DNA from 2 places in the Mesobacillus sp. AQ2 genome. Region 2 is predicted to be linked to the other one. Evidence: riboswitches for the same ligand, from Rfam matches in the RefSeq annotation. Region 2 holds a riboswitch; the other holds the start of a gene.
What was found. Region 2 has a riboswitch for FMN ahead of QNH36_RS15875 (ECF transporter S component). Riboswitches for the same ligand answer to the same signal wherever they lie in the genome.
Positions count from the first base shown of each region.

Region 1: linked by a shared signal. The riboswitch ahead of ribD (bifunctional diaminohydroxyphosphoribosylaminopyrimidine deaminase/5-amino-6-(5-phosphoribosylamino)uracil reductase RibD) and the one ahead of QNH36_RS15875 (ECF transporter S component) in region 2 are both predicted to bind FMN.

Region 1 is NZ_CP126080.1:3,968,218-3,975,872, reverse strand. Features, by position in the region: gene dacB (D-alanyl-D-alanine carboxypeptidase/D-alanyl-D-alanine endopeptidase) at 1-69, opposite strand, end outside; gene QNH36_RS20000 (hypothetical protein) at 183-383, shown strand; gene QNH36_RS19995 (Ger(x)C family spore germination protein) at 460-1,584, opposite strand; gene QNH36_RS19990 (GerAB/ArcD/ProY family transporter) at 1,568-2,680, opposite strand; gene QNH36_RS19985 (spore germination protein) at 2,667-4,157, opposite strand; gene QNH36_RS19980 (metal-sensitive transcriptional regulator) at 4,320-4,661, shown strand; FMN riboswitch at 4,718-4,863, shown strand; gene ribD (bifunctional diaminohydroxyphosphoribosylaminopyrimidine deaminase/5-amino-6-(5-phosphoribosylamino)uracil reductase RibD) at 4,993-6,075, shown strand; gene ribE (riboflavin synthase) at 6,088-6,744, shown strand; gene QNH36_RS19965 (bifunctional 3,4-dihydroxy-2-butanone-4-phosphate synthase/GTP cyclohydrolase II) at 6,756-7,655, shown strand, end outside.
Region 2 is NZ_CP126080.1:3,143,341-3,150,995, reverse strand. Features, by position in the region: gene QNH36_RS15895 (GerMN domain-containing protein) at 1-282, shown strand, start outside; gene QNH36_RS15890 (peptidoglycan DD-metalloendopeptidase family protein) at 522-1,484, shown strand; gene QNH36_RS15885 (histidinol-phosphatase) at 1,553-2,365, shown strand; gene serA (phosphoglycerate dehydrogenase) at 2,429-4,003, opposite strand; FMN riboswitch at 4,292-4,423, shown strand; gene QNH36_RS15875 (ECF transporter S component) at 4,587-5,168, shown strand; gene QNH36_RS15870 (ferredoxin) at 5,279-5,527, opposite strand; gene QNH36_RS15865 (YpbB family protein) at 5,895-6,926, shown strand; gene QNH36_RS15860 (RecQ family ATP-dependent DNA helicase) at 6,917-7,655, shown strand, end outside.

The sequences.
Region 1 (7,655 bases), 820 kb from region 2:
GAAAAGCGGAATGATGGCTAAAATGCTAATAAACATGAACAGGACGATGAATGTAGTTTTTTGTTTCAATTTTTCGTTCATTCCCTTCATAACTCTTCTGTTTTCGACAGGAATTTTCCCAATAAACAACTAGTAGAGTCTATGATAATGTTTAAATTAATAGAAGGTTGAGGAGGAAAAATATGTACCGATACGTTTGGAATACTTTATTCATTGTAGCCATCGGAGCAGGATTTTACTTCTATGTCCAACTGATTTTTTCCAAGGTGACAGATCCGTTGTACGGGACATTGGCACTTCTCGTAGGCTGCCTGTTCGCAGCCGGGATTTCAAGGGAGATGCTGTTGCTTTTGCAAAATAGAAATGAAAATAGCCAGGTTTAACTTAAAAAATACTCCTTATTGATCTTCTTTAGATTTGGAAGCTCAATAGGAGTATTTTGTTTGGTTGAAATCAAGTTTATTCTATGATTCCATGTCCGACAATTTCTACAACGACTTTTGGAGTTATGACCACGTTTGGATATTCCTTTATCCAATCCACATGCTTCCAATAGTCGGGGTATTGCGCAATCAGTCTTCTGCCAATCCCTAAACTATCACTATTTGCTTCCTGAAGAGTTTTAATAGTGGCTGCTGCATCATTGGTCAGCATCTCAGATAGTTTATTGTTCAATTTTGTAATTTCCTGCTTATTGTATAAATGGTTCTTAACGTAGTCGGTGATATCAATTTTTAACTTTAAATGTATATTCGCAATAGCCCGATTGTTCTTCACTTTTACCTCTAATGTTTCCTTTGCTTTTTTTACGGTAAAAGAAACAAAATGTGGCGGCTTGAAACTTTCACCTTCAGATATTCTTTTTGTGAATTTTGGTGACTTTCCTGAATTGCCGTCAAGCAATAGGAAAATAACCGCCTCGTCCCCGGTAAGTACCCGACCAGTGAATTTCCTATCGTTAAATAAGGCGATACCCTCAACACTGGCGGCTTTCCTGTCTTCTGATGGACGAAGGAAAGGCAAAACGAAATCTTCTCCTGGATCAAACATCTCCGCGCAGATCGATTGAATGTTTTCGGCTGGAATGAGGGAAGCGATTTCCTGGCTCTCTAATAAATCATAGAAATATGAACTGGCCTTCTCCTCTTCAATATTTATTCGCAGCAAATCCTTACCCATCCCCTCGGCTACGACTACTTTGGCGCTTAGAGCACTCTTGGGATCCCGATAGAATAAATCAAGTACAGAATAGATATCCTTTTTTGCGAGCTCATTCCCTATGATTAACACCCTTAGTTTGGATGCATCAAAGACCTTTTCCGATTTTCTGTCTATGTCCGCCCGTGCCTCTCTTGGTGTATTTCCGAGGCCAGAACTGATGGTATATCCGCTGACCCCTCCTCCCTCTTGATTCTTTTTTATGATTGGGGAAGTAAGCTCATCGAGTATTTTTCCGTCAGGAGTCAAATCGAAGCTGGCCGCCATGAATAATTTTACATCCTTCAATAAATGCTGATCCCAGCAGGCACTAAGCAACAGAAGGGTGACAATAGCAAGAATGCCTGTTTTAAGAATTCGGGTCATTGGCCTTACCTCCATGCTCGGATTTTTTGAACAGGAATGAAACGGTGAGTAAAAAGGCAGGGAAAAGGATGAAAATAAAACCGGCCTTCGGGATATTGCTACTCATGATATCTAAATATTTGATGTCAATTTCAGGTAAAAAAGAAAAGCCATAAATGATAAGCGCCATACAATACACAAGTTTCCGTCGATCCCTTTTATAAAAAATTTTAGCGGCTGAGTCAGCGGCCAGAAACAGGTAACTGCAGAAAGAAGTGAATACAAGGAATATCCAGATTGACAGAAATAGTAAATCCGTTCGTTCAATGAGTTTGAACGTATAAGATTTTAAGATATACAAAAGCGGTTCTGGCAATATTTTTATTTCAGCCGGGCTGAAGTAAATGAAACTGATGATAACCACATAGGCATAAAGTATGGTACTGAACAGGTTAGCAAAAGATACTGCCTTGAATTTTTGAAGTGTCGTTCCTGATACCATTGGAAAAGTGAGAAGGATGATTTCAAACCCCAGCATGGAAAGGATCGCGTCTTTACTGCCAATGACAATATCTTTGATGCCAGCCTGTCCTATCGGTAACATATAATAAATGTTCGCATCCTTCAACGTGTAGGAAACAAGCAGCAAGAGCAAAAGGATAAGCGGTGTGACCAATGTGTAAAAACGGGCCAGGACTTTCAATCCGCCAACACTTAAATAGATTCCGGACAGCAAAAGCAAACCGCCGATTACCCAATTTGGAGTATAGGGAAGGATCCAGCGATCGATAATTCTGACATAGAGCACAAGAATCAGACTCCCGACACTGATGAAATATAGCATATAGAAAAGAGAAATTAGTTTACCAATCTTCCTGCCTAACACAAACGCTGAAATATCAAGGATGTTTTTAGACTTGAATTTTTTAAAAAGCATGAAATACATTAATAAGACCCCTTGAAGCAAAAGGCCGGCCAGAAGTATCGAAATCCATCCATCTGACTGCGCAGATTTATGCATTTCATATGGGAGAGACAGGGCACCTACACCCAACTGTGTCTGGATGATCAAAAAGAAAAATTGCTGATGGGTAATCGTATCTTTATCTCGGTTCATTTGTTTTCCATCCTCTAGAGTCCCGCTGTCTCTTGGTGTTTACCGCATGTGAATTGCGCGGACGCTCATCCATTTTCCAAAGAGGCATTCTCAAAAATGTGTCCTTAAGATCCTTGACCTGCAATGGAGCCAATGGCGAAAAATATGGCACTCCGAAAGATTCGAGCTTGCACAGTTTAATGAAGACGAATATCAGGCCAAAAGTCAGTCCCACGAAACCTAATATTGAAGCCGCAACCATTAGGGGAAACCTGATCAGCCGGACGGTCGTACTCATTTCATTGGAAGGGACGACAAACGCAGATATCGCAGTGACAGCGACGATGACAATCATGATATTAGAAATCAATCCTGCGCTTACAACGGCATCACCAATGACAAGACCTCCAACAATTCCGATGGTTTGTCCAATCGGTCTCGGAAGCCTGATCCCAGCTTCCCTGATCAATTCAATCGTTATCTCCATGAAGAAAGCCTCCAAAAGCGGAGGATATGGGATTCCTTCTACAGATCCCTTTAATGGGAGAATTAACTCATGAGGGATGACTTCAAGGTGAAAAGCAATAATCGCAATGTAAAAGGCCGGCAATGTGATGGCGATAAGAAAGCTGACATACCTGAGCAATCGGATGAATGACGAAGGAATCCACCGGCTGTTATAATCATCCGAAGACTGATAGAATGCAAAAAAAGTAATTGGCAATATCAAGGCTGTCGGACTGCCATCACCAATGATGGTGATCCTGCCTTCCATCAGATTCGCGATCACCCTGTCCGGCCTCTCGGTGTTGATGAGCTGTGGAAACAAAGAGAATGGATCATCCTCAATGAACTCCTCTATATAGCCTGGACTTAAAACCATGTCAGTCGAAATATAGGAAAGCCTTCTTTCAACTTCATCAACGATTTTCTGGTCAGCAATCCCTTTCATAAAAATGACAGCTACTTTGGTTTTTGTCTTATCGCCTAACTCATGGTAGTTAACCGTGAATTCTGGATTTTTAATTCTAAGCCTTAGCTGGCTGATATTTGTTTCAAGTTTTTCAACGAAGCCATCATGTGCGCCGCGAACCACTGCTTCATTTATCGGTTCCTGTATGGCACGTTGGATATCCTTAGGGAATGTGAATAACCAGGCTTCGTCCCGTTCGCATATGAACAAAACATATCCACCGCTGAGGATGCCGCTGATCATTTCCTCTTGTGTATTCACCGGTGCACCATTTAACGACTTAAGCTCAGCGGGTGTAATCTTCGAATCTTCCATCAATAAAGGAATCAATAATAGTTCCTTGAATTTGTCGGGCGACACCATGGTTTCAAGGAAACAAAAACGCAATGTGCAATTTCCTCTTTTAAATTCAGACTCTTTAAAGTCTGCAGTCTGCTGAAAGATTGCTTTAAGTTTTTCATATCCACTGCAATGAACTTCTTTTTTCTCGCTAATGGATGCAGGAAGCCGGAACTTTTTCATCATCACACCACTTTTTTGCTTAATAGAAACTTTATTAATATATTCGTTAAAAATAGTTATCCCTTTTAAAACGTTTTATATGTAAAAGTTGATTGTGAATTTGCGATTATTTACTGTGTAGGGGTATGATAAAATATAATTAAAGATGTAAAAGGGGGTTTTTAGATGGACATTTTAGAGCCCGAAGTACACCCGGCTGAATGTGGTGACAGCTGCTGCTCTTCAGAGCGCAAAAGCCACCATTCTGAAAAAACGAAAAAGAATCTCGTCACGAGATTGAATCGGATAGAAGGACAAATACGCGGCATAAAAGGACTTATTGAAAGAGATACGTATTGTGATGACGTGATCACACAAATTTCTGCGACTCAGGCGGCATTGAACAGCGTGGCTAAGCTGCTGCTTGAAGGCCATATGAAATCATGTATCGTTGAACGGATTCAGGAAGGTGATAACGAAGTGATCGATGAACTGTTGACGACGATTGAGAAACTGATGAAAAAATAAAAGGTCATTTTGTTTTCTATTTATGAACATGTTCTGTATAATGTCACTAACTTAATATATTCCTTCGGGGTCGGGTGAAATTCCCAACCGGCGGTGATGAAGCATGTGCTTCTTAGTCCGTGACCCGGTTAACATTTGTTAAGCGGTGGATCTGGTGAAACTCCAGGGCCGACAGTTAAAGTCTGGATGGGAGAAGGAAAAAACGAGGATTAGAAACAAGGGAGCAGTATACCCTTTTTTTACCCTCTAGTTTGACATTGTCTTTTTTAGGACCCCGAAGCGCTTATGTTTCGGGGTCTTTTTATATTTTTTAAAAGAGGGAGGGATGAAAGTGAAGAATCAGGACTATATGGCCCTTGCCATCAATCTTGCAAAAGCAGCGGAAGGTCAGACCTCCCCGAACCCTCAGGTTGGCGCTGTGGTTGTAAAAGAAGGGCAGGTTGTTGGCATGGGCGCGCATTTGAAGGCAGGTGAGCCGCATGCCGAGGTCCATGCCATCCGGATGGCAGGAGAGAAAGCGGATGGGGCGAGTCTTTACGTGACACTTGAGCCGTGCAGCCATTTCGGGAAGACTCCGCCATGTTCGAATCTTGTCATAGAGTCGGGCATCAAAAAGGTGTTTGTGGCTTCGGTTGACCCTAACCCGCTCGTTGGCGGAGCAGGAATCAAAAAGATGCGTGAGTCGGGAATTGAGGTAGAGGTTGGATTATTGGAGGAAGAAGCTATTGCTCTTAATAAGGTGTTTTTTCATTACATAAGCACAGGGCTTCCATATGTAACCTTGAAGTCAGCCACAAGCCTTGATGGCAAAGTCGCAACAGTGACCGGGGAGAGTAAATGGATCACCGGGGAGGAAGCGCGTAAGGATGTCCATCACTTCCGCCATACACAGGATGCCATTCTGGTTGGTGTCAACACCGTCATAACAGATAACCCAAGCCTTACGACCAGACTTGAATCTGGCGGGAAAAATCCCATCCGGGTGATTCTGGATTCCACCCTCAGGACCCCTTTCGATTCAGGGGTGATCCATGATCAAGCAGCTAAGACAATCATCGTGACAGGAGCGGGTGCTGAGCCTGAAAGGGCAAAACAATTTGAAGAACAAGGCATCGAAATCATCAAGCTTGAGACTGAGAAAGTCGGAATTAAAGAAATGCTGGAAAAACTGGGGGAGCGCGGCATTACTTCACTGTATGTTGAAGGCGGTGCCGAAGTCCACGGCAGTTTTTTAAGGGAGAAGGCTTTTCAGCGGGTGATTACCTATATTGCACCAAAGCTGATCGGCGGCAGAAATGCCCCGTCAGCATACGGAGGCGAAGGCATTGCCCGTCTGGAGGAAACAGTTCCCTTGAAGGTCATTGATGTAAAGCAAATCGGCCAGGATATCCGGATCATTGCTGAGCCGGTCTAGAGGGAGGTTAATATGTTTACAGGGATTATTGAGGAAATCGGGACCGTTGCAAATATCCAGCACAGCGGGGAATCTTTTGTGCTGACAATTGACGCGAAAAAAGTCCTGACAGATGTCCATCTTGGTGACAGTATTGCTGTCAACGGAGTATGCCTCACTGTCACGTCTTTTACAGAAAACAGATTTTCGGTAGATGTGATGCCGGAGACGGTAAAAGCCTCGAGCCTTAAAACCGTCAGGAGAGGCTCAAAGGTGAACCTGGAAAGAGCGATGGCAGCCGGAGGCCGGTTCGGCGGGCATTTTGTTGCCGGCCATGTGGATGGAGTCGGGGTCATCAAAGGGAAAACCCAAGTTGAAAACGCAGTGTATTATGAAATCCAGCTTGATCCCGAATTGCTGAAATACGTAATCATGAAAGGCTCCGTCGCAGTTGATGGTACAAGCCTGACTGTTTTCGGGATATCGGAAGACAGCCTGACATTGTCGCTGATACCGCTGACACTTTCTGACACAGTGCTTGGCTTCAAGGATAAAGGCGATATCGTCAATATAGAATGTGACATGATCGGCAAATATGTAGGTCACTTCTTGAGTAACCAGGTTCCAGCAGCTTCAAAAAGAGGAAGTAATATTACAGCCCAATTCTTAGAGGATAACGGGTTTATGTGAGGGTGATGAAAATGTTTGATCCGATTGAAGAGGCTATATATGAACTCATGCAAGGCAAAGTAGTCATCGTTTGTGATGATGAGGACAGGGAGAATGAAGGGGATTTTATCGCGCTGGCTGAGAAGGCAACGCCGGATGTCATCAACTTCATGGCGACGCATGGCCGGGGTTTGATCTGTGTTCCAATTGAAACAGAACTGGCACAAAGCCTTGACCTGATACCGATGGTTTCTCGCAACACTGATCCGCATGGTACTGCCTTTACCGTTAGTATCGACCATAAGTTCTCTACAACAGGGATTTCTGCGTTTGAGCGCTCGGCAACAGTACTCAGCATGCTTGATCCAGAGTCTAAGGCTGCCGATTTTAAACGTCCGGGCCACGTCTTTCCGCTTGTCGCCAAAAAAGGCGGCGTGTTAAGACGGGCTGGCCATACGGAGGCAGCGGTTGATCTGGCAAAAATGTGCGGCGCCAAGCCGGCTGGCGTTATTTGTGAAATCATGAATGAAGACGGCACCATGGCACGAGTGCCGCAGCTTCGCAAGATTGCTGACCAGTTCGATTTAAAAATGATCACCATCAAGGATCTTATTCAATACCGCAACCGTAAGGACAATCTGATTCAAAGAGAGGTTGAAATCAATCTCCCGACTGAATTCGGGATGTTCAAGGCTGTCGGTTATTCGAACGTCGTGGATGACAAGGAACATATTGCCCTTGTGAAAGGTGACATTGACCCGGATGAGCCGGTATTGGTCAGGGTCCACTCTGAGTGCCTGACCGGAGATGTATTCGGTTCGTACCGCTGTGACTGCGGGCCGCAGCTGCATGCCGCATTAACACAGATAAACGAAGAGGGGCGCGGCGTCCTTTTGTATTTGCGCCAGGAAGGCAGGGGCATTGGCCTGATG
Region 2 (7,655 bases):
GGAGATGAAATCGGGCATCTTGCACCTTCACTTCCGGAAAATTTCAAGCTTGCAAAAACTGAATCTAATGATAAAGTGCTCGAGATTACCTTGACGGATGAAACGAAGCTGCAGGAAGATTTCATGCCGAATCTCGAGGCAATCCTGATGACAGCGAGCGAGTTTGATTATAAAGGTGTAAGGTTTACTAATGCAAACATTGACCAGCTGGGGCCTTTCAATTTGAAAGAAGTATTACCGCTGCCACTTGCTCCAAACAAAAAGAATATCGAAAGTGAATAAATGAGCTGCTGTCTTTGAAAAAGCAGCTGAATATTTTTTTGAAAAAGGAAGGCCGTTCAGGTCTTCCTTTTTTGCGTTGTAGTGAATGCAACTAATTTTCCTTCTTTTGCATAAAAAAGCAGCTAACCACCAATTATAACGAATGTGCTTTTTAGCTGCTGCTTTTCCATACCGCAGTTCTATTTTCGTACAGGCTGTCATAGGGATGGAAAGGGAGTAAAAAGTTAAGGAGGAAGAAAATGCAGGATTATATAAAGCGATTGCTCATTGCCGGGTTAATGGCACTCTGTATCAGCTTGCTGTTTCTTGGCGGAAAGCACTCTCAGGCAGAAATGCTCGATATACCGGAACTGACTTCAGACTGGGTATGGCCGGCAGAAGGGGTCATTACAGACCTTTACGGAACACGCCATGGCCATCATAAAGGAATAGATATCGCAGGTGAGCTCAAAACACCTATACATAGTGTTGATCAAGGGATCGTTACAAAATCATATTATTCAGGTTCATACGGTCATGTTGTATTCATTAAGCACGATAACAACCTGGAAACTGTTTATGCGCATCTGAATAAAAGGAATGTTGAGGAAGGACAGGCTGTCAAGCAGGGAGATATCATCGGCCTTATGGGCAATACGGGAGATTCCTCAGGTGTCCATCTTCACTTTGAAATCCATAAGGAAAAATGGACATATGAAAAAGAAAATGCTGTGGACCCCGTTTTGGCGCTGGGAGACACTGCTGTAGGAGAGCCAGTTGACGCATTGGCAAAGGTGGAAGAAGTGACAATGGAAACAGTCGCCAGACTGCGGTTAGCTGATGATATTGCGATTAATGATCAGCATGGCAGTCTGAAAGCTGAATCTAAGGAAAAGGATCAACAGAAGTCGGGGGAAGCCATTCCGCAGCAACCTGACATAAAGCATACAGTCAAAGCTGGAGAGACTCTTTGGTCGATCGCAAAAATGTATCATACATCTGTAGAGTCAATCAAGCATAGTAATCAGCTTGATGGAGATCAGATATCCCGTGGTACAGTTTTGGTCATCGGGCAACCTGCTGACAATAAGTACGTCGTAGTTTCCGGGGACACTTTGATTTCGATTGCCAGGAAGACAAATACAACTGTCAGCCAGTTGAAAGCATTGAACAACTTGACTACGGACACAATCAAGCCGCAGCAAATATTGGATACCCGATAAGCAATTTCTTGTTCCTATCATCACTTGAAAGTATAATGGGGAAAAGAGTCGCAAAGGGGATGGGGACGATGCTGACGGATTATCATAATCATCTGGAAAGAGGCACATTGACACTCGATTATTTGAAGCAGTTTACGGATACAGCGAGCTCGAAAGGAATTCAGCATTTCGGGATTTCAGAACATGCATATCACTTTTATCAAACAGCGGACATTTTGCGAAATAGCTGGGTGGATGAACGAAGATTTTATGATATGGCTGATTATGTCGATCTATTTGAAGAAGCCTGGAGAAATGAAATTGACGTGAAGATGTCCATTGAGATGGATTACACCCCAGGCAAACATGAAGAAATGGAACGATTCATCAAAAGCTACGATTTTGATTATGTAATCGGATCGATTCATTGGATCGGCGATTTTGGGATTGACCTGGCTGAATATCGAAAAGAATGGGATAAAAGGGACGTAAAGGAAGTATACCGAAACTACTTCGACCAGGTCGTGACCCTTGCGCAGTCTGACTTGTTTGATATTATTGGACATATTGATCTTGTGAAAATCTTTAACTATGTCCCCGAAGATGAAAGTTTTCTATTGGAACAGTATGACAGGGCGACAACAGCACTGGCGCAATCAAAGACTTGCGTCGAAATAAGTACTGCTGGATTACGGAAACCTACTCAAACATTGTATCCAGATAAAAGGCTATTGCAAATGTGCCTTGATAAAAAAATTCCGATCGTATTATCATCGGATGCCCATGTCCCTGAACATGTTGGCGCGGATTTTGATCAGGCTCTTGAGCTTGCGAAAGAGGCTGGCTACAAAGAGATCATGACTTTTTCAAAAGGAGAACGAAAAGCTTTTCCGCTGGGTTAAGCCTGATTGACAGACGAATAAAAAACAGGCCTCCAATTCAGATTCGAGGCCTGCTTCGTGTATTTAGAGAATGATGCTATTGATTGTTACGATATCTTGCAGTGACCCGAGCTTGGCGATCATATCATTCGAAAGCGGCTTGTCAAAGGATAGGACCATTATCGCTTCTCCGCCAGCTTCCTTTCTGCCAACCTGCATGGTTGCGATGTTCACATCATGGTCGCCAAGTATCCTTCCTACATGGCCGATTACACCAGGACGGTCCATATGCTGGATATATAGCAGGTTGCCTGATGGATGGAAATCAATGTTAAATCCATCGAGACTGACAATCCTTGGGCCGTAGTTTTCTATATAAGTTCCTCTCACTGTAAAATCATCTCCGTCTCCGCTTGCGGTGATGGTCACGGTGTTTGCATAGCCGAACGAGTTTCCGGTCACTTTTTCCCCGACCATGATTCCACGCTCTTTCGCGATATGAATCGCATTCACTTCATTCACATTCACATCAATTCGATTTTCGAAAAAACCTGAAAGTAGTGCTTTTGTCAAAAAGGAGGTTTCAAGTTCAGCAGCCGTCCCTGAATAGGTGGCTGTCAATTCATTTACGCCTTTGTTATGGCATTCAGATACGATTTTCCCCATTTCCTTTGCAAGCTGGTGGAAAGGCTGTATTTTTTCATAAATTTCTTTAGACATGGCCGGCAGATTAATTGAGTTGGCAACAGGATTATTTTCAAAAAAAGTCCTGATTTCCCTGGCAACCTGAGTAGCGACATTCAACTGTGCTTCTTTCGTTGAGGCGCCAAGGTGTGGGGTGACAATGACGGAATCAAATTTAAGTAAAGGGTGTTCCCCTGGGGGTTCGACTTCGAAAACATCGAGGGCAGCACCTGCTACGTGGCCTTTTTCGATAAAGTGGGCGAGGGCCATCTCATCGATGATTCCGCCTCTGGCGCAATTGAGGAGATAGACCCCTTTTTTCGTCTGGCTCAAAGTCCTTTCGTTAAGAAGCCCTTTTGTTTCTTTCGTCAAAGGAGTGTGGACGGAGATGATATCCGCTTCCTGAAGAACGTTGTCGAAAGTAGATAATTGTACTCCTAAGACATCTGCTCGTTCTTTCGTTAAAAATGGATCGTACACCTTAACGGACATGCCGAAAGCCCTTGCCCTTTTGGCAAGCTCGGATCCGATCCTTCCTAATCCGATGATTCCCAATGTTTTGCTGTGAAGTTCATTCCCGATAAACTGATTTCTTTTCCATTCCCCATTTTTTACGGTTGAGTGTGCCTGCGGGATATTCCTCATCAATGCAGACATCATCGCAAAAGTATGTTCAGCAGTGGAAATCGTATTGCCGTCTGGGGCGTTGACGACGACAATCCCTCTTTTCGTCGCTGCGGCAATATCAATATTATCAACACCGACACCTGCACGTCCGATGATTTTCAGTGAAGGCATGAAGTCGAGCAGCTCGGCCGTCACCTTTGTCGCACTTCTTACTAATAACGCGTCGACTTTTTCCAAACTGACAAGTCCGGAATCAATTCCCCCTGTGTACACTTCTGCCTGCTCCCACTCCAGCAATGGCTGCAAGCCTTGTTCTTTGATTGAATCAGCAGCTAACACTTGAAACATTTTTGCCCACTCCCTTATGTAAATAAAAATAATTTTCTGATTATTTTACAAGACGAATATTCTTTTGTCAAATCCTCTTAATGTTCTTGAATTCAATGTAAACGCTCCCATAAAAAGAAGTCACTATTGGGATTTAAGGTTGATTTTCCGAATTTTGCAGGCTTTTCCTAATCATATTCAGCCAGGAAGGAGTATAGGATTGATTTGGTGCGGACATAAAAACGTCACAAGCAAACATCTTCACAAAAATTCTTTTTTTCAGTATAATAAACATGTTAATTAAATATGGTCTATCTTCGGGGCAGGGTGAAATTCCCGATCGGCGGTAATGAGTATCTTCTCTAAGCCCGCGAGCCTTTTGAGGCAGGATTTGGTGCGATTCCAAAGCCGACAGTATAGTCTGGATGGGAGAAGATGGAGGTTCTGCAGACGTTCAAAAAATGCAGGTTTGAACGTTTATTAAGCATGCCTTAGTCAATTCTCCCTCAAGCATAAAACTTGGGGGATTTTATTTGTCTATGGGTATGTGAATGCTGAACCTTTCTTCTTTATGTGAGATGGATCTCTATAAGGAGAGAGGGAAATGAAAAAATTTAGTGTAAAAGCAATGGTTTCAATTGGAATGTTGAGCAGTATATCTTATGTTTTAATGCTGCTGAATTTTCCGCTGCCGCCGTTTCCAAAATTCTTGATGGTCGATTTCAGTGATATTCCTGCATTGATCGCTGCTTTGATCTTCGGTCCGGCAGCTGGTATTTTAGTAGAACTTATAAAGAATATCCTTGATTACTTCATGACAGGCAGTGAAACTGGAGTGCCAGTAGGCCATGCTGCCAACTTTGCTGCAGGAGTTTTATTCATTCTGCCAACTTACTATCTGTATCAGCGGGTAAAAACTAAAAAGGGAATGACATTTGCCTTAGTGGCAGGGACGATCAGCATGGCCATTCTGATGAGTGTCCTTAATTACTATGTATTCCTGCCTGCTTATACATTGTTCCTGAATATGCCGGCAATGTCTGGTCCAGAAACAAAACAGTTTATTGTGGCGGGTATCCTGCCTTTCAACTTTGTTAAAGGCCTGATGATGTCTATTGTGTTCATGCTAATGTTCACGAGAATGAAAACGTGGATCGAAAGACAGCAAAATTATAAGAGTGCCTAATTTTATAATTGACGATATAAAGCAACGGCCTGCACCGTTGCTTTTTTGGTGTTTTTTCCCAGACACAATAAAAAAATTCCCGCTTAGGAAGCGGGAATTTATGTATGGTCTTATTCGAACTTCGTTGCGTCTCCGTCGAATGGCTCGTCAGCAACCTTGATTGAGTCAGTCGGGCATCCTTCAAATGCATCCATCATGTCATCGATCAATACGTCTGGAATTTCAACGATACCTTCGTTGTCATCAAGTGTTACGAATGCGATGCCTTCATCGTCGTAATCATAGATATCTGGAGCAGCTGCACCGCAAGCTCCACATGCAATACAAGTTTCTTTGTCAACAATTGTGTACTTAGCCATGATATAATTCCTCCCAAGTGTTTAACAATAATATGCTGTTTTCACCAATATCAGTGAAAACGTATTCCTCATATCTATTGTAAAACTGTATCGCCAACATTTCAATAAAAAAAAGTATTGAGAATGCTTATCAGATAAGGCGTTGAATGGATTTTACGCTGAAAATAAAACATTCTGCTCGACATTTTCATGTTAAAATAATGGTATATTATTTTTCTGCTATAGCAGGACAGGAATTTTTTCCGTCAGCTTTGTTTATTATACCCAAAAAATGTGGCAGGCAAATGGATGGAAAAATGTTTTAAGCCATCAAAGCATTAATTTCAAGGGTGATAGTATGAGGATAACCTATTTGGAGTCTGTTATTTTGTCGATATTGAAAAGAATCAATGGTGAGAGGACGATTTATTCTGTGTTTCACCTTTTACAGGGCAAACGCTCATCACAGACTATCCAGGATGCTCATCTATATAAAATCACCCCGTATTTCTCTACATACTCTTCTGTTACCCGGGATGGACTGGAAAAAATGGTCGGAAGGCTGAAGCACAGCGGTTTGGTAGAGGAGATAGCAGAATCGAAAGTTAAATTAACGTCCGGAGGGGAAGAGGTACTTGAACAGCGTTTATCTCAATGTACTCTCCCGAAATTTTTAAATGGCTGGAAGTACCATCAGGTAACTGAGTCCTTCTGGGAAAGATTGACTCTGCTCATCCAGGTGAGTTCGAATCTGATCAATCAAGAACGATCCTATATCCCCATCAGGAATAAACCGGAAACACTTAGCTGGGTGAAGAGATATATCAGACAGCAAAATGAAGATCGCTATTTACTGGCTGAAAGGCTGTATGAAGAACTTATTTCAGCACTTGAGAATGAGGGGACCAGACCGGAATTGGTCGTGTTAAGGTTAACCGGTTTCAAGAAGATCGGCTTGACGATCATGCAGGCTTCTGAACGGACTGGCATAGAACCGGCTCATTATCATTATGAGTTTCTGAATTGTATGCATGCCATGTTCGACAAGATTACCGGTGACCCATACGTATATCCGCTTTTGAGTGGATTGTTGAATAAGGCAGAACGAGAGGTGCCATTGACGCTTTCAACCGACAAAACGTATAAATTTCTTAAAAGGGGCTACAGCCTTGATGAAATAGCCGCTGTCAGAAACCTTAAGCACAGCACGATCGAGGATCATATTGTAGAAATTGTGCTTACAATAAAGGAATTTGATATAGATCACTTTGTACCATCTGATAAAAAGGAAAGAATATTGATGGCTGCACAGCAAAATTCCGCAAAAAAACTGAAACAAATTAAAGAACGCGTGGCTGATGCCTCTTATTTTGAAATCAGGCTTGTTCTCGCTAAATATGGTGATGCCGAATGGAACTGAAACATTATCTGGCTAAATATTTTCATTTTACTGATTTCCGTCCGGGACAGCGTGAAACAATTGAAGCTGTCTTAGAGAAAAATCATACTATATCGATGCTGCCGACAGGTACAGGAAAGTCACTTTGCTATCAGTTACCAGGTTACCTGCTTGATGGTCCAGTTTTGGTTGTATCACCACTTCTGTCGCTGATGCAGGACCAGGTTGAGCAAATGATGGCCATGGGTGAAAAGAGAGTGATTGCCTTAAATTCCTTCTTATCTCCGCGGCAAAAGGCCCAGGGACTTGAGCAACTCGAAAAATTCAAATATATTTTCATATCTCCTGAAATGCTGGGGATTGATTCAATATTGGATCGGCTGATGAAGCTGTCTGTGTCCCTTTTTGTTGTGGATGAGGCCCACTGTATCTCACAGTGGGGTTATGATTTCAGGCCTGACTATCTTAAGCTTGGGGAATACCGCAAGAAGCTTGGACAACCGTTGACGCTTGCATTAACAGCCACTGCCACAAAGGAAGTTCGCAGAGATATTGCTGAAAAGCTTTGTCTTGAGGAATGGAATGAGATAGTCTATTCGGTGGACCGTCCATCTATTTCGCTCACTCTCGAACAAGCATCGTCATTCCAGGAAAAGCTGGAAAGGACAACCGAGCTGGTGAAATACCTAAAAGGGCCTGGGATCATCTACTTTTCAAGCAAGAAAGTGGCTGAACAAACAGCCGCACATT